DNA from 3 places in the Nonomuraea sp. NPDC049028 genome. Region 3 is predicted to be linked to each of the others. Evidence: predicted binding sites of a transcription regulator. Region 3 holds the regulator's gene; each other region holds the start of a gene.

Region 1 (5,730 bases), on a different contig from region 3:
GCTGGTCGCCGCCGCCGTCGACGATGGTCGTGTTGTCCTTCGTCACGACGATGCGGCGGGCGTTGCCGAGCACCTCAAGGCCGACGTTCTCGAGCTTGAGGCCGACCTCCTCGCTCACGACCTGGCCACCGGTGAGGATGGCGATGTCCTGCAGCATGGCCTTGCGGCGGTCGCCGAAGCCCGGAGCCTTGACGGCGACCGAGGTGAACGTGCCACGGATCTTGTTGGTGACCAGGACGGCCAGGGCTTCGCCCTCGACGTCCTCGGCGACCACGAGCAGCGGCTTCTTGGTCTGCGCGATCTGCTCGAGCAGCGGCAGGAAGTCGGAGATCGAGGAGATCTTGCCCTGGGTGAGCAGAATGTAGGCGTCCTCGAGGACGGCCTCCATGCGCTCGGGGTCGGTCACCATGTACGCCGACAGGTAGCCCTTGTCGAACTGCATGCCCTCGGTGAACTCGAGCTCCATGCCCATGGCGTTGGACTCTTCGACGGTGAGAACACCGTCCTTGCCCACCTTGTCGAACGCCTCGGCGATCAGGTCGCCGATCTTGGCGTCCTGGGCGGAGATGGTCGCGACGTTCGCGATCTCCTTCTTGTCCTCGACCGGGCGCGCGCTGGCCAGCAGCTTGTCGCTGATCGCCTTGGCGGCCTTGTCGATGCCGCGCTTCAGCGACAGCGGCGAGGCGCCGGCGGCCACGTTGCGCAGGCCCTCGCGGACCATCGCCTGGGCCAGGACCGTCGCGGTGGTGGTGCCGTCACCGGCGACGTCGTTGGTCTTGGTGGCGACTTCCTTGGCGAGCTGGGCGCCGAGATTCTCGTAGCGCTCCTCCAGCTCGATCTCACGAGCGATGGTCACGCCGTCGTTCGTGATCGTCGGAGCACCGAACTTCTTGTCGATGACGACGTTGCGGCCACGGGGGCCGAGGGTTACCTTCACGGCGTCCGCGAGGGCGTTGACGCCGCGCTCAAGCGCGCGGCGTGCGTCCTCGTCGAACGCTAGGATCTTCGCCATGCTGAAAGTCCTCTCCTAGCGTCGAAAGCCCCGGCCGCACGCGCTCAGACGAGACGCGCGCCCGGGGCCCGACGCATCCGGCTTACTTCTCGATGATCGCGAGAACGTCGCGGGCGGAGAGCACGAGGTACTCCTCGCCGCCGTACTTGACCTCAGTGCCGCCGTACTTGCTGTAGAGGACGATGTCGCCCTCAGCGACGTCGAGCGGAATACGCTTGTCGCCGTCCTCATCCCAGTTGCCCGGGCCCACCGCGAGGACCTTGCCCTCTTGCGGCTTCTCCTTGGCGGTGTCAGGAATGACCAGGCCGGAAGCGGTCGTCTGCTCGGCCTCAAGCGGCTGAACCACGATGCGGTCGCCGAGCGGCTTAACGGGAACCTTGGTGGCGGTCGTCACGATCGGACCTCCCCTTCAGATTTGAATGATCTAGAAGAGGCGACCAGCGGGGCCTGCCGTCGCGGGTGTCAGACCTGCCTCGTCGCACGTTGGCACTCTCAAGGGGAGAGTGCCAACAGGAAACATATGCAAGAGGGGCTTGACAGTCAACACGAACGCGTCTGCTCAGAGCGATAAGGCCCAAGAGCTTGCCCAAGGTTGGGGCTAAATGGGGTGACACGCACTGTTGACGCGGGGCGAACGCCTGAGCCCGCACCTCCGCGGACAGCGGACGTTCCAGCCACCGCGCACGGCGGCCGTTCCAGCCGTCCGCCGTACGCGCACGGCGGACGTTCCGGTCCACCACCGTACGCGCACGGCCGCAGGCTGGAGTGCGGCGGGGAGGCGCTAACGTCGGGTGACGTGGATCTCGACGCCTTCACCGAGTTGCTCACCCCGCGCGGGCAGCGCGCACTCGCCGAGGCCGTCGAGGTGGTGGGCGCCGATCCGGTGGCCGCGGCGACGAGGCTGCGCAGGTCGTACGACGCCGGCCTCACTTCGGCCGCGCTCACCCAGGCGGCGCTGCGCGAGCGCGCCAAGGCCAAGTTCGGCGCCGACGCGGCACTCATGTACTTCACTCCGCACGGTCTGGAGCAGGCCACCCGAGCCGAGGTCGGCGCCCACCGGGCCCGCCGCCTGGCCGGAACCGCCGGCGGGACGCGGGTCGTGGACGTCTGCTGCGGCATCGGCGGCGACTTCCTCGCGCTGGCCCGCGCCGGTTGCGTCGTGGACGCCGTGGACCTCGACCCGCTGACCGTCGCCGTCGCCCGGGTCAACGCGGAGGCGCTCGGGCTCGCGGATCGGGTCACCGTACGCCAGGCGGACGCCGCGACGGTCTCTCCGGAGGACTACGACTGGCTGTTCGCCGACCCCGCCCGCCGGACCAGCCGCGGCAGGACGTTCGACCCCATGGCCTACTCGCCGCCGTGGCCGGTCGTGCTCGACCTGGTCGCCAGGGCTCGGCGGGCCTGCTTGAAGGTGGCTCCGGGCATCCCGTACGAGTTCATCCCGGGCGAGGCCGAAGCCGAGTGGGTGTCGTACAAGGGCGAGGTGAAGGAGGCAGCCCTCTGGACCGGCCCCGCCGAAGGGGCGACGCGGGCCGAGGGGCCGACGCGAGGCGAAGGGCCGACGCGGCGGGCGACGTTGCTGCCCGGCGGCGAGACGCTCGTCGCCCGCGGGACCGAGGCGCCGACCGGCCCCGTCGGTCGCTTCGTGTACGAACCCGACGGGGCCGCGATCCGCGCGCACCTCGTCGGGGAGGTCGCCGAGCTGGTCGGCGGCCGCCTCCCCGACCCGATGATCGCCTACATCACCGGCGACGAGCCGTTCGACACCCCATGGGCCGCGCGTTACGCGGTGGAAGAAGTGCTGCCGTTCTCGCTGAAGCGCCTCCGCGCTACTCTCCGCGAGCGGCAAGTCGGAAATGTCGTCATCAAGAAGCGAGCCTCGGCGGTCGACATCGAACGACTCAGAAATGACCTGCGACTTTCGGGTGACAAATCTGCGGTAATCATACTTACCCGCATCATGGATAAGCCTTCCGCCCTGATTTGTCACCCCGCCCCACCTGCATAAATGGCAAACTAGGGCATTATCGGGCCAACCCCGATCTTTTACTTCGCTCCTGACGGACCTTGATCGAGCGGCTAAGGTGAGCACGCGGGAGTCCTCCCCCTTTGGCGATTAGCCGCGTTCTCGTTTCATCTGCAAACCGGACCTATCCCACCGCTGCGCGGCAGACCGTCGGCGAGCGAAGGAGCCTTTCGGTGGATCACGCCAACCACACCACCCTTCTACAGGCAGGCGGCGATTCCGCCATCTCCGAAAGGATGCGGGACCTGCTCGCGCGTGCGTCTCAGGACCACGTCTACGAGCAGCGGACCCAGGGTGCCGTCCTCGACGAGATCCGCCAGCGCCTTGAGGGTATGGAGTGGCTGCTCAGGGAGGTCCGCGAGCGGGAGTTGGGGGGTCTGAGCGGCACGCTCGAAACGGTGAGCGGGCGACTTGACGACATCGCGGCCAAACCGCCGATGTGGGCGGAGGGCCTTGCCCAGCATGTCGAGGCGGTACGCGACCACGTCGACGCCGTCGGCGAGCAGGTGGGCACCGTTGACGCGCATGTGGAGTCGGTTCACCAGCGGGTCGCGCCGGTGGCGGAGTTGCCGGGGCTCTGGGCCGAGGTCGGCACCGTCGGCGACAACGTGGACGAGGTGCTCAAGAAGCTGCAGGCGGTCCTCGACTTCACGGAGGGCATCACCAAGCGGATGAGCGACCTGGGCGTCAGGCTGGGTCACCTCAACACGGGCATGGAGGCCGCCGCCGGCCGCTTCAGCCGCATCGACAAGTCGCTCGCCGAGCTGACCGCCCGTACGGACCGCATCGAAGGCGCGCTGCTGGAGCTGCCCGACAGCTTCGACGGCAAGCTGGCCGCCAACGCCGAGCAGCTCGACGGCAAGCTCACCGCCGCCGCCCACCAGCTCGGCGGCAAGCTCACCGCGGCCACGGACCGGCTCGTCGCCCAGGTGGACGGCACCGAGCAGCGCCTCTCCGTACGCCTGGGCGAGACCGAGGACCTACTGACCGACCTGGACCAGCGGCTCACCGGCCGCCTGGACAGGACCGAGCAGAGCCTGACCACGCACCTCGACCGGGCCGAAAAGGGCCTCACCGCCCGTCTGGGCGAGTCCGAGCAGGGCCTGGCCGACCGCCTCGACGAGGCCGAGCAGGCGCTGACCGCCCGGCTCCACGAAACTGGGCAGACCCTGACCGAACTCCTCGACGACACCCAGCAGAGCGCGGCAAGCCGCCTCGACCAGACCGAGCAGCGCCTGGCGGGCCGCCTCGACGAGAGCGAGCAGCGCGTGGCCGGGCGCCTCGACGGCGTCGACGGCAAGCTCCTCGACGTCCACGGCGCCCTCGACAGCCGGCTCGGCGGCGTCGACGAGCACCTGACCACGGTCAACGGCCATCTGAGCACGGTAAGCGGACATCTGACCACCGTGAACGGCCACCTGTCCCGCCACGACAACCGCTTCGACACGCTCGACGGCCGCGTCGACGGCCACTTCATCCGGCTCGACGAACGCCTGGCCGCCGCCGACCGCCACCTCATCGACTCCGCCACCCGCAACGAGGGCCGCTTCAACCAGCTCGACAACGGCATGGACACGCTCGACGAACGCCTGGGCGAGGTGGAGGAGCGGGTGACCACCCGCTTCGACGGTCTCGGCACCCAGCTCAACGGCGTGGAAACCCACCTGACCGGCCTCGCCCAGCGCGCCGAGCAGGCCGGTGAGCACCTCGAAGCCGTCGACGACCGGATCGAGGCCGTCAATCAGCGCATCGGCCAGCTGCCCGCGACGCTCAGCATCGGCGAGCGGGTGGGCGAGCTCCTCGACTCGCAGACCACCCACCAGGGCGAGCGCCTGGCCGCCGCCGCGGCGGTGCTCACGGAGCTGGTCGCGGCCCGCCCCGACCGCACCGAGCTCACCCAGACGGTGACCGACATCGTCGAGCCCGCCACCACCGACCTCACCAGGCGTCTGGGCGCTCTGGAGGAGACCATGCTCGCCCTCGCCGAAGCCCTCCTCCGCCCCACGAGAAAAGACTGAGCTACCCGTCCGACACAGCCATGGCGCGCGACCCAACGCGAGCAGGTCGACGCACATGTGCAAGCTTGTCCGGGTTGACCAGCGCATACAGCCCGCCCACCCGAGTGCCCGTCTCGTCCGGTTCCACGGTCAGCGCGACCCGGACCTGACCCCCGGCCAGCAGCAGGAACGTCGGCCCAGCCGTCCAGAGGAGGTCCAGGTCCACGTACCTGGGCCCGATGCCCATGAGTACGCGGGACACCCGGTCCGAGCCGTGAATCGGGCGTAGTGAGGCGTGCACGCGGCCACCGCCGTCGTTCCACATGGTGACGTCGGGAGACAGCACCGCCAGGAGGTCGGCGAGGCTGCCGCCCGCCATCGCCGCGACGAAGCGCTCCGCCACCTCGCGCGCCACCCGGGGGTCGGCCGGGTAGCGCGGGCGACGGGAGCGGACGTGTTCGCGGGCCCGGCGGGCGAGCTGGCGCGCCGCCGCCGGTGTGCGGTCGAGGATGCGGGCGATCTCGGCGTGCTCGAACCCGAACGCCTCCCGCAGCACGAACGCCGCCCGTTCCAGAGGCGACAGCGTCTCCAGTACGACCAGCAGGCCCGTGGTGACGTTCTCAGCGGCCGTCACGGGGTAGTCGGCGGTCACCAGTGGCTCGGGCAGCCACGGGCCTGTGTAGTCCTCTCTGGCG
Region 2 (5,730 bases), on a different contig from region 3:
TTTCCGGTGAACCTGGCCGGAGTTCGTTCCGTCGCCGGCCGGAGTGGTCTTCGCGATGCGGGCGAGCGCTTCGGCGTCCTTCACCGTCACCTCGCCTTCGCCGATCTCGACGAGCTCGCGGCGTTCGAAGGACCGCAGGGCCCGGTTGACGCTCACCCTGGTCGCGCCGATCTCGGCCCCCAGGCCCGCCTGCCCGGCGTGCAGCTGGACCCGGCCGCCTTCGCTGCGTCGTACCAGCCACTTGGCCACCCGCGCGGAGACGTCGAGCACGACCGCGTCCGTGAGCCGCTCGTCGAGGTCGCGCACGGTCTGGGCGAGTGTACGCATGAGCCGGGCCGCCACCGACGGCTCGGTGGCGATCACCTCGAGCACCGCCACGCTTGGCAGGTAGGCCACCTCCACCGGCGTGAGGGCCGTCAGCGTGGCCCGGTGCGTACCCTCCACCAGGAGCGTCGTCTTGTCGAACGCCACGGGCGCGGCGTCCACCGACAGCACCACCTCGCGGCCGTCGACGCTCACCCGCCCGGCCTTGACCCGGCCGTCGAGCAGCACGATCAGCTGGTCGGCCGGGTCGCCCTCGGTGCAGAGCACCTGCCCCGCCGGGTAGCGCCGCTGCCGCGCGACGGACTCCAGCCTGCGCAGCCCTTCTTTGCCCAGCTCACGGAACATCGGGAGGGCGGCCAGCGTGTGCGTCATGTATCAGGTGATACACCACGGCCGTGCCCGGTGATGCGGCGACCGTCTAGCTCGCGGGCCTAGCGTGCGGGTATGGCGAGATTTGTGGTGCAGCTGGCGTTCGACGGCGGTGCCGTCAGGTGCGCTTCCAGAACGGGCGGCGGGGCGTACCCGGCGCGGGCGATCCGGTCGGGGCCGAGGGGGATCCGCTCGTGAGCGCGGTGAGCACCTCGATGACGTGCGCCCGCAGCGCTTCGGCGTCGATGCCCGGTTGCTCCGCCGTCTGCAGCTCGCGGCCCAGGGCGGCCAGCTCCGGATGCCCGCCCAGGAAAGCGGCCAGCGCCGCGAGCCGAGAGCCCAGATCCGCCAAGTAGAGCGGGTCGGGAGCGCCGAACAGCGCCCGGAGCCGGTCGAGCTCGACGACCAGCTGCGTCCTGACGGACTCCAGGCCGGGCCCGCCCGGACGGGGAGCGGCGGGCGGCGCGAACCGCGGCGACGGGCTCATCCGCCCACCGGCCGAGCTGCCGCCGAAACCACCGGCTGAGCCTCCGCCGGGGCTGCGGGGCGCGCCGCCGGGACCCGCTTCCGCCTCCCAGTCGACCCCCCTGGAGCGGCGGGTAGCGTCTGAGGCGCCGGTCTCCTGGGTGCCCATGAGGCCGTGACTCTGGCCGGGGGCGAAGCCCGGGTCGGGGACCGACATGGGGCGGGAGGGCGCGGCCATCACCGCGGCCTGGGCCATGAAGGGCATCATCGGCGGGTTCTGCGGCAGCTCCCAGCCGCTCGGCGGCTCCACGGGCTGGATGACGCGGTGCTCCGGCTCGCCTTCCGCCACCTTTCTGGTGTCGATCGCCACGTAGGCGGTGAAGCGGCACAGCACGCCGTTCTCCAGCGAGACCCGGACGATCTCCGCCTCCAGCTCGTGCTCGCCCATGGCGTACCGGTCCTCCAGCTCGCGCAGGTGCGCGCGGGCCCAGACGGCGCCGATCGCCGGGTTGTCCACCACGGTGCCCGTCACCTGCTGCTCCCACGGGGCGCCCGACGCCAGCCCGCGTACGGTCACCGACGAGCCGTCCCGATAGCGGCCGTGCACGCGCAGCGGGACGCCCGGGAAGATCGAGCCCAGGTGGGTGACCGTGCCCGGCTCCACGTCGAGGCCCTTGAGGGACAGGTCGGTCACGAGAGGCGCGCCGATGCGGCGGTGGATCTGCTCCATGGCGGCGTCCAGGCGGTCCTCCGACTCGACCAGCTCGCAGCGACCCGCGCCCAGACCGGCCAGCCGGCCCAGGAACCCGGCGTTCACCGCCCGGTCGATGCCGACGGTGTGCACCCGCATGGCCGACAGCGCGCCGCCGGTCTGCTCCAGGATCTGGTCCTCGTGGCCCACTTGCCCGTCGGTGACCAGCACCAGAACGCGTTCGCGCCCGTCCTGGTCGTGGAGCAGGGAGATCGCCCGGCGCAGCGGCTCAAGCAGCTCGGTGCCGCCGCGGGCGTCCACGCGCGCGAGATGTTCGACCGCGCGGTAGCGGTTGCGGTCCGAGGCCGTCACGAGCCCCTCGAACGCCTCCTCCACCACCGAGTCGAACGTCAGCACCGCGAACCGGTCCTGCTCCGTCAGCGTGTCGACGATCCGCGCCGCGGCCCGGCGGGCGGCGACCATCTTCCAGCCGCCCATGCTGCCCGACCTGTCCAGCAGCAGTACGAGGTCACGCGGCGTGCGCGGCGACTCCAGCGCCGGGGGCAGCACGGTCAGCGAGAACGCGCCCCGGCCGTCGAGCTGCAGCGCGGTCGAGGCCTCGAACGACAGCCGCAGGATGAAGTCGCGGTCCAGCCGCTCGCCCGGCCGCAGTCGTACCGTATGACCCTCTTCCTCGACCACGTGCAGGCTGGAAGCCAGCTCCCGCAGGTCCAGCCCGGCGGGGTCGATCGTCGCCGTCAGCGACAGGCGTACCGGATCGGGGAAGCCGGGCAGGAGCACCGGCGGGGTGATGCGCGAGGCGTCGGGGACCGCGTCGGTGTCGGGCGCGGTGCCGTCGCCGGCGCCGGGGCCGTCGAGCGGCGTGCCCGGAATGTAGCGGGGGGCGACGACCAGCGGGAAGCGGAACGTGGCCGCGCCGTCCTCGTACGGCAGCGGCTGGCTCAGCGTGAGCCGGACCGTCACCCGCTCGCCCGGCAGCAGGTTGCCCACCGTGATCGTGAACACGTCGGGCCGGTCCTCCTCGGCGATCGCGGCCCGCTTGCCCTCGCGCAGCGCCCGGTCGTAGTCGGCCCTGGCCTGGCCGCGCTCCTTGAGCACGCCGTCGATCACCCGGTCGTCGGCCTCCATCCTGAACCCCGTCACCGCCGCCCTGTCGGGCAGCGGGAAGACGTAGGTGGCCTCCAGCGTGACGTCGTACGGATTGCGGAAGCCCTGCGTCACCTCGACCTCGGCCATCAGGCCGGAGATGTCGGCGGACACGTCGACGCTCTCCAGAGGCAGGTTCCCGCGCGCCGTCCGCAGCGCGCCGAACCCGGCGTCCGGCACCGGCAGGCACCGGGTGGGCTCGAGCGAAGTGATCTTCATGCTAGCTTCCTCTCTTCGAGCAGCGCCAGCAGCGGTGCCGCCGCGGTGAGTACCGCCTGGATGTCGTCTTCAGCCGGGGTACGGCCGGCGCCGTCGAGCACGAGCGTCACTCCGTCAGCCAGCCTGATCCCACGCACCAGCGCCCCGTGCCCCCTGGGCCGGGGGAGGTGTGCGGGTCGGCCCGCACCGTCGGTCGGCGGAGTATCGGCCGGTCGGAGAACGTCGGCGGGCAGGGGCACGTCGGCGATGCCGGTGGACGGGGGAGCGTCGGTGGGCGGGGGATGCGGAAGGGCGGGGCCGGTCGCATCGGCGGGGTGCGCGGCCCAGAACCGGCCGCGCGGGCTCCCGGATCGAGTCGCCGAGCCGTCGGGGAGGGCCGCCGCCTCAGGCGTCTCGCCCTCCGCAAGGCCCGTCTCGCCCTCCGTAAGATCCGCCGCATCCTGAGCCGCCTCGCCCTGGGGCGCCGTCGTCCCAGTCGTCGTGGCGTCCAGAACGGCCCCCGTCGCCGCGACGTCCTCGTCCAGAGTCGACCAGCCGGGGTGGGCCGTCCGCTCCAAGGTCGTGTCCGTGGCGCCGGTCAGGGCGGTCTGGATCTCCGCGATCGACCGCCCGGCCGCCTGCAGCCGCTTGATGGCCACGAGCTGCAGCAGATGCCGCCGGCCGTACTGGGCGATGCGTCCACGCCTGGTCAGCGGTGGGTCGACGAGGCCGATCGTGGTGTACCACCTGATCAACCGCTCGCCGGGCACGTCGCGGACCCGGCCGTTGAGCGGCTGCGCGTGCGGCTGGGCGTGCGCGCGCAACGCGTCGGCGGCGCGCTCCGCCAGCTCACGGATGGTCCAGGTCTCGCTCATACCTTCACAATTACACTGTCACTATTGCAGTGTCAACCAAGAGAAAGCGGGCAAAGGGGACTGGATCGCATAGGGACCCTGATGTCGAACCACGGGGAGGAACACATCATGGCTACGATCACCGGTCCGCTCTCGGGCGACGCGAAGAAGACGGTCGCGACGGCCCTGCAAGGAGCCCTGGTCGATCTCCTCGATCTCTCGCTGCTCGCCAAGCAGATGCACTGGAACCTGACCGGCCCGCACTTCCGGCAGATCCACCTCCAGCTCGACGAGGTCACCGCCCTGGCCCGTGAGCACGCGGACACCATCGCCGAGCGCGCCGTCGCCCTGAGCATCAATCCGGACGGCCGGGCGGCCACCATCGCCAAGTCCACCAAGCTCTCACAGCCGGAGAACGGCTGGATCGAGGACGGCAAGGTCGTGGCGACGATGACCGACATCCTGGAGGCCGTCGGCAAGCGAATGCGCGAGCGCGTCGCCGCGACCGACGAGCCCGACCCGGTCAGCCAGGACCTGCTCATCGCGGTGGCTCAGGACATCGACAAGCAGCACTGGATGTTCCAGGCCCAGCGCTGACGCCGCCACAGCCCGGGGCCCGCGCTCCGGGTCCCTGGCGGCGCACCGCCGCGCTCATCCGGTGGCCAGAGATTTCGCGCAGAATTTGATCTCGCGCCTCCCTGTCATTCATGTCGGCGGGGTCGACTAGCGTGGCACCTAGAGGGAGGCCTCACGATGTCCAGCAAGACTCTCCTCCGCACGGGCCCGCTCTGGCAGGGCGGGATGAGCCCTTACGGCCCGCTGGAGCCGCCAGGTGGCGACGATCTGGCGCTGCCCGGGGGGTTCAGCGGCCGGGTCGTGGCCCGCTCGGGCCAGAAGGTGGCCGGGCTGACGTGGCACGCGGCGCCCGACGGCGGCGCGTGCTTCCCTGACGGCACCGGCTGGATCTACGTGTCCAACTCCGAGCTGCCGCTGCTCGGCGGCGCGTCCGCGCTCCGGTTCCGCGCCGACGGTTCGATCGCCGACGCGTACCGCATCCTGTCCGGGACCGACCGCAACCGGGCGGGCGGCGCGACGCCGTGGCACAGCTGGCTCTCCTGCGAGCTCGGTGACCGCGGCCGGGTGTTCGAGTGCGATCCGTACGGCATGCGAGCCGGGCGCCCCCGCCTGGCCATGGGCCGGTTCAAGCACGAGGCCGCCGCCTGCGACCCCGACCGGCAGGTCGTCTACCTGACGGAGGGGGAGCCCGACGGGTGCTTCTACCGGTTCAGGCCCGGCGACTGGGGCGATCTCACCGAGGGCACCCTGGAGGTGCTCTGCCTCGCCGGTGACTGGAAGCCGGTGCCGTCGCCCGCCGCGGTGCTCAAGGCCACGCGCCACCAGATAGACGACGCCCGCCACTTCGACGGCGGCGAGGGCTGCCACTACGCGGGCGGGGTCTGCTACTTCACCACCGAGGGCGACAGCGGCCTGTGGGCGTACGACGCCGAGACCTCCACGCTCGACCGGATCTGCGACGGCGTACGCGCGATCACCGCCGCCCCCTCGGGCGACCTCTACGTGGCCAGGCAGTCGACGGAGATCGACGTCATCACCCCCGATCGGGCGGTCACGCCGTTCCTCAAGCTTGGTGGCCTCAGCGGG
Region 3 (5,730 bases):
ACTGCCCGTAGCCGCCAGAACCAGGCTGCCCGTAGCCGCCGGAACCAGGCTGCCCGTAGCCGCCGGAACCAGGCTGCCCGTAACCGTAACCAGGCTGTGGCCCCGACCCAGGACCGCTCTGAGGCCCGGAACCGTAAGCGGGCTGGCCACCATACCCAGGCGCGGGCCCCGAGCCGGGCTGACCGCCATACTCGGGCGCGGGACCGGACCCTGGCTGGGCGCCGTATCCGGGCGCGGGACCCGACCCAGGCTGGGCTCCGTATCCGGGCGTCGGTCCGGAGCCAGGCTGGGCGCCGTACTCCGGTTGCCGAGGGGTTTCGGGGTTGATGTCCGACTGCGAGATGCGTCGCGTCGCATCATCGTCCGGCGGCGGCTGCGGGGGATCCTGGCTCATGGTGCCTCCGTAACGAAGTCGATCAGTTCCTCGACCCGGCCGAGCAGCTCGGGCTCCAGGTCCGTGAATGCCGAGACGGCGCCGAGGATCCGCCGCCACGCGTCGGCCGGTTCCATCCGCCAGCCCAGGGCGGCGATCACGCCCTCCTTCCACGGCACCCCGCGCGGCACGTCCGGCCAGGCCGGGATCCGCAGCACGGAGGGCTTGACCGCCTGCCAGATGTCCACGTAGGGATGGCCCACGACGAGCACGTGGGGTGAGGTCACCTGAGCGGCGATCCGGCTCTCCTTGGAGCCCGGCACGAGATGGTCGACCAGCACGCCCAGCCTACGCTCCGGCGACGGGCCGAACTCGGCGACGATCGCGGGCAGGTCGTCCACGCCCTCCAGGTACTCGACCACGACGCCCTCCACCCGGAGGTCGTGGCCCCAGATCTTCTCCACGAGGGCGGCGTCGTGCACGCCTTCCACGTAGATGCGGCTCTCCTTTGCCACCCTGGCCCGCAGGCCCTCGACGGCTATCGAGCCGGACGCGCTCCGCCTGGGGCTCGACACCCCCGGTGCGGCCGGCCGTACGAGCGTCACGACCTTGCCGTCCAGCAGGAACGCGGCGGGCGCGAACGGGAACAGGCGGCGCTTGCCGAAGCGGTCCTCCAGCGTGACGGCCTCCTTGTCGCAGGCCACCACGGCGCCGCAGAAGCCGCTCTCGGCGTCCTCCACGACCAGATCGAGTTCGGCGGGCACCTGGGGGATCTTGCCCTTGCCCGGCCGCCGCCAATTTCCCGCTAGAACATCGCCGTCGTACACACGGGGACCGTAGCAAATCACCCGCCCGCCGCAAGGCGCTTGCGATGAGAGCTGCGCCGGGTTACCACCATGATCGTCGTGATGACGGCGGCCAGCACGCCCAGACCCGGGATCACCAGCAGCGCCGCCACACCGCCCACCAGCCCGCCCGCGGCGGCGGCGAAGTCGCGGCCGACGCCGAAGCGCACGTTGGTCGGCTCCTGGGTCGTGCAGGTGAACTGGTAGTCGCCCTTGGCAGGCGCGTTGACCACGAGGATGAGCTGCCACTGCGTGCCGTTGACGGTGACCCGCTCGGTGCCGGACGTCTTGGCGAGCCTGGCCTGGCCGGGACCGCCGTCGATCCGGCACATGTAATGGACCTGGCTCTCACTGGCGAGGTACACCACCGGCTTCTCCGCCGGGTCCAGCGGCACGGTGACGCTCTGGCCCGCCGTGAACGTCTTGGCCGGGGCCACCGCGCCCACCGTGTTCAGGATGCCGCTCACGAACACTCCCACCCCGACCAGCCCGGCGAGCAGCGCCAGGCCCCAGGCGACCGCGATCCACCGCAACCGCGGTCTGATCAACTTCGGGTCAACCTGAGGGCCGAACCGCTGCGGCGTGCCGTAAGGTCCGGGCTGGTACGGCTGCTGCTGCCCGTAGGGGCCGGGCTGGTAGTGCTGCTGGCCGTATTGCGGCGGACCATATTGGGGCGGCGGCGGGCCGTACTGGGGAGGTTGCCCCTGGTACGGACCCTGTCCCGGCGGTGGACCGTAGGAGGGGGGCTGGGAGTCGTCGGTCATATCGGCCAGTGTGCGCCCTATTGGCGGCCACTCGCTAGCTCCGGTGTTATCGCACCTTGTGGGCGGGAGCCGTACACTTGGCACTCGGGAACACAGAGTGCTAGACCTGTCGTTTCCTGAAAGGCAGAGGTAGGAGGTGAGCGCGTGCTCGACGATCGGAAGCTGGCGGTGCTCCGCGCCATTGTCGAAGACTACGTGTCCACCAATGAGCCGGTGGGCTCCAGGGCGCTCGCCGAACGCCACAACCTGAAGGTCTCCCCAGCGACGGTCAGGAACGACATGGCCGCCCTGGAGGAGGAGGGCTACATCACCCAGCCGCACACCAGCGCGGGCCGCGTGCCGACGGACAAGGGCTATCGCCTGTTCGTCGACCGGCTCTCGCAGGTCAAGCCGCTCTCCGGGGCGGAGCGCCGGGCGATCGAGACGTTCCTCGCCGGCGCGGTCGACCTCGACGACGTGGTCACCCGCACGGTGCGGCTGCTCGCGCAGCTCACCCGGCAGGTCGCGGTCGTGCAATACCCGACGCTGACCCGCTCGACGGTCAGGCACGTCGAGCTCGTGCCCCTGCACGACCGGCGGATCATGCTCGTGCTGATCACCAACACGGGCCGCGTCGAGCAGCGGGTGGTCGAGCTGCCCGAAGTGGTGGAGGACACCCGCATCGCGCACCTGCGCGCGGTGCTCAACGCCTCCCTCGACGGCTGCGGCCTGCTCAACGTCCCCGATCAGGTCGCCGACCTGCCGGAGCGGCTGCCCGTCGAAGACCGTCCCGTGGTGGCCACTATCCTGTCGGTGCTCCTCGAGACGCTGGTCGAGCGCCATGATGAGAAGATCGTGTTCGCCGGTGCGGCCAACCTCGCCGGGGCCGACTTCTCGACCGGGCTGCGCGATGTGCTCGAAGCACTGGAGGAGCAGGTCGTGCTCATGCGGCTGCTCGGCGAGACTTCCACAGACACCCCGTCCACGCTCACCGTGCGCATCGGCTCGGAGAACCCGTTCCTCCGTGGCACGTCGATCGTCGCAACCGGGTACGGTTCTGGCGACAACGAACTGGCCCGGCTAGGCGTGCTAGGCCCCACGAGGATGGACTATCCCGTGACGATGGGCGCCGTGCGCGCGGTGGCACGCTACGTCAGCCAAATCCTGGCTGCATCATAAGAGGTCGATAAGTGGCAAACAGCGACTACTACGCCACCCTCGGGGTGCGCCGTGACGCCAGTCAGGAAGAGATCAAGAAGGCCTACCGCAGGCTTGCCCGCGAACTCCATCCCGACGTCAATCCGGACCCCGCGACCCAGGAGCGGTTCAAGGAGATCACGCAGGCCTACGAGGTGCTGTCCGACGCCAACAAGCGTCAGATGTACGACCTGGGCGGCGACCCCTTCGGCGGCGCCGGCGCGGGCCAGGGAGCGGCCGGCTTCGGCGCGGGCTTCCCGTTCAGCGACATCATGGACGCCTTCTTCGGCACGGCCGGGGGCGCGCGCGGGCCCCGTTCGCGGGCCAGGAGAGGTCGCAACGCGACCATCCGCGTCGAGCTCGACCTGCGCGAGACCGCCTTCGGCACCACCCGCGAGCTGGTCGTCGACACGGCCGTGCTCTGTGAGATCTGCCAGGGCGCGGGCGCCGCGTCCGGCACCCACCCCGACACCTGTGACATGTGCAACGGGCGCGGCGAGATCTCCCAGGTCACCCGGTCGTTCCTGGGCCAGGTCATGACCTCCAGGCCGTGCCCCCAGTGCGGCGGCTTCGGGACGATCATCCGCCACCCGTGCCAGGAGTGCTCGGGTGACGGCCGCGTGCGCACCCGCCGTACGATCAAGGTCCGTATCCCCGCGGGCGTCGAGGACGGCACGCACATCCAGCTCGCCGGCGAGGGCGAGGTCGGCCCCGGCGGCGGCCCGCCCGGAGACCTCTTCCTGGAGATCGTCGAGCGCCCGCACGAGATCTTCGAGCGGCGCGGCGACGACCTGCACTGCACGGTCCAGATCCCGATGACGGCCGCCGCGCTCGGCACCAACCTCGCCGTGGAGACGCTCGACGGCTCCGAGGAGGTCGACGTGCGGCCGGGCACGCAGTCGGGCCAGGTCATCACGATGTACGGCAGGGGCGTGCAGCGGCTCAACGAGACGGGCCGCGGCGACCTGCTCATCCACGTCAACGTGGAGACCCCGCTGCGCCTCGACCCGGCGCAGGAGGAGCTGCTGCGCGAGCTGGCCAAGCAGCGTGGCGAGGAGCGGCCGCCCGGGAAGTTCGCCCCCGGGCAGCAGGGGTTCTTCTCGCGGCTGCGGGACGCGTTCAACGGCCGCTGAACAGGACACATTCAACGGCCGGTGACCCGTAAGGGCACCAGGAGTTCGCCCGGGAGGGCCACCCGGGCGGTGATGCCGTGTGGCGGCGACTCGTCCAGCCACACGCGCACACCGAGCCGCTCGGCCAGCCTGCCCACCACGTAGTGGCCGAGGTAGCGGGTGGGGGCGGCGAAGAAGCGCCGTTCGCCACGGAGCCGGGCGTTCGCGGCGGCGCGCTCTCCCTCGGTCATCCCCACGCCCTGGTCGACGATCGCGATATGGCACTCGCCCTCGCGGGTGCTGGCCCGGATCTCCACCTCGGTGTCGGGCGCCGAGCAGGTCAGCGCGTTGTCGACCAGCTCGGTCACCAGGTGCGCGATCTCGGCGACGGCCGTGCCCCTGAGCAGGGCGTCGTCCACTTCGCCCAGCACCGCGCGGCCGGACCCGGCCGCGCTCAGGGCCGAGCGGAGCACGTCGCGTACGGCCACGGGATCGGGCGGGCGGCGCGGGCGGCCGGTGGCGGGCCGGTGGGGCTCCTCGGCCGCGGGCCCCGTCGTGTCCGGGGCCTTTCCGGCGAGTCGGCGCGGTGCCGCGCGGGCGATCCTGGCAGGGACGGTGAGCAGGACGGTCAGCCGGGTCTTCAGCGCGCACGGCCAGCGCCGCGCGCGACGGGTGTTCCTGGACGGAACGGTCATCGCTATGGACCCCTCGTAGAGTGACCTCAGGAAGGTGCGATCGCGGCCAACCTTAATCGTTTCGTGATCCTATGGCTACTGAACGTGAAAATCTTTGGGGTGATCGCCGGTGACCGTGCCGGTATTCCTGGCCGACGGCCTCGCCGACCGCACCGGGCCGGAGCTGGTCCTCGACGGTCCTGAAGGGCGCCACGCGGCCTCGGTCCGGCGCCTGCGCGCCGGAGAGCGGATCGACCTGACGGACGGCGCCGGTACGGTCGCCGAGTGCGTGGTACGTGAGGCGTTGAAGGACACGCTCAGACTCGACGTGCTGGGCCGCTACGAGGTGCCGCCGCCCGAGCCCAGGCTGGTCGTCGTCCAGGGGCTGCCCAAGGGCGACAGGGGCGAGCTGGCCGTCGAGATGATGACCGAGGCGGGCGTCGACGTGATCGTGCCCTGGGCGGCGGCTCGCAGCGTCACCCAGTGGAAGGGCGACAGGGCGGCCAAGTCGCTGGCCAAATGGCGTTCGACGGCCCGGGAGGCGGGCAAGCAGGCGCGCAGGTTCCACCTGCCCGAGGTGGCCGCGCCGGCGTCCACGGCCGGGGTCGAGGCGCTGCTCGGCGGCGCGGCGCTCGGTCTGGTGCTGCACGAGGAGGCCGCCGAGCCGCTGTCGGGCGTGACGCTGCCCGCGGGGGGCGACATCGTCGTCGTGGTGGGGCCCGAGGGGGGCGTCTCGGACGCGGAGCTGGCCGGGTTCAGGGCGGCGAAGGCGGTGCCGGTGCTGCT

What was found. The regulator HrcA, encoded in region 3, represses chaperone genes, less so after heat shock. The targets are predictions, from matches to a motif close to TTGGCACTCTCNNNNNGAGAGTGCCAA.
Region 1: groES (co-chaperone GroES) is a predicted target of HrcA. The motif match lies at 1,496-1,522, and genes of this name have one in related genera.
Region 2: ACGFJ2_RS24815 (DNA starvation/stationary phase protection protein) is a predicted target of HrcA. The motif match lies at 4,099-4,125, and genes of this name have one in related genera.

Annotation. Positions count from the first base shown of each region.
Region 1 is NZ_JBICTR010000011.1:444,389-450,118, forward strand. It holds gene groL (chaperonin GroEL) at 1-1,012, opposite strand, end outside; gene groES (co-chaperone GroES) at 1,095-1,409, opposite strand; gene ACGFJ2_RS41050 (methyltransferase domain-containing protein) at 1,809-3,020, shown strand; gene ACGFJ2_RS41055 (hypothetical protein) at 3,212-5,056, shown strand; gene sigJ (RNA polymerase sigma factor SigJ) at 5,058-5,730, opposite strand, start outside.
Region 2 is NZ_JBICTR010000006.1:304,399-310,128, forward strand. It holds gene ACGFJ2_RS24800 (Crp/Fnr family transcriptional regulator) at 1-696, opposite strand, end outside; gene ACGFJ2_RS24805 (VIT domain-containing protein) at 812-3,235, opposite strand; gene ACGFJ2_RS24810 (helix-turn-helix domain-containing protein) at 3,232-4,089, opposite strand; gene ACGFJ2_RS24815 (DNA starvation/stationary phase protection protein) at 4,198-4,665, shown strand; gene ACGFJ2_RS24820 (alkaline phosphatase PhoX) at 4,822-5,730, shown strand, end outside.
Region 3 is NZ_JBICTR010000012.1:365,567-371,296, forward strand. It holds gene ACGFJ2_RS43105 (DUF4870 domain-containing protein) at 1-394, opposite strand, end outside; gene ACGFJ2_RS43110 (DUF3097 domain-containing protein) at 391-1,200, opposite strand; gene ACGFJ2_RS43115 (hypothetical protein) at 1,218-1,982, opposite strand; gene hrcA (heat-inducible transcriptional repressor HrcA) at 2,127-3,140, shown strand; gene dnaJ (molecular chaperone DnaJ) at 3,152-4,291, shown strand; gene ACGFJ2_RS43130 (sensor histidine kinase) at 4,303-4,965, opposite strand; gene ACGFJ2_RS43135 (16S rRNA (uracil(1498)-N(3))-methyltransferase) at 5,075-5,730, shown strand, end outside.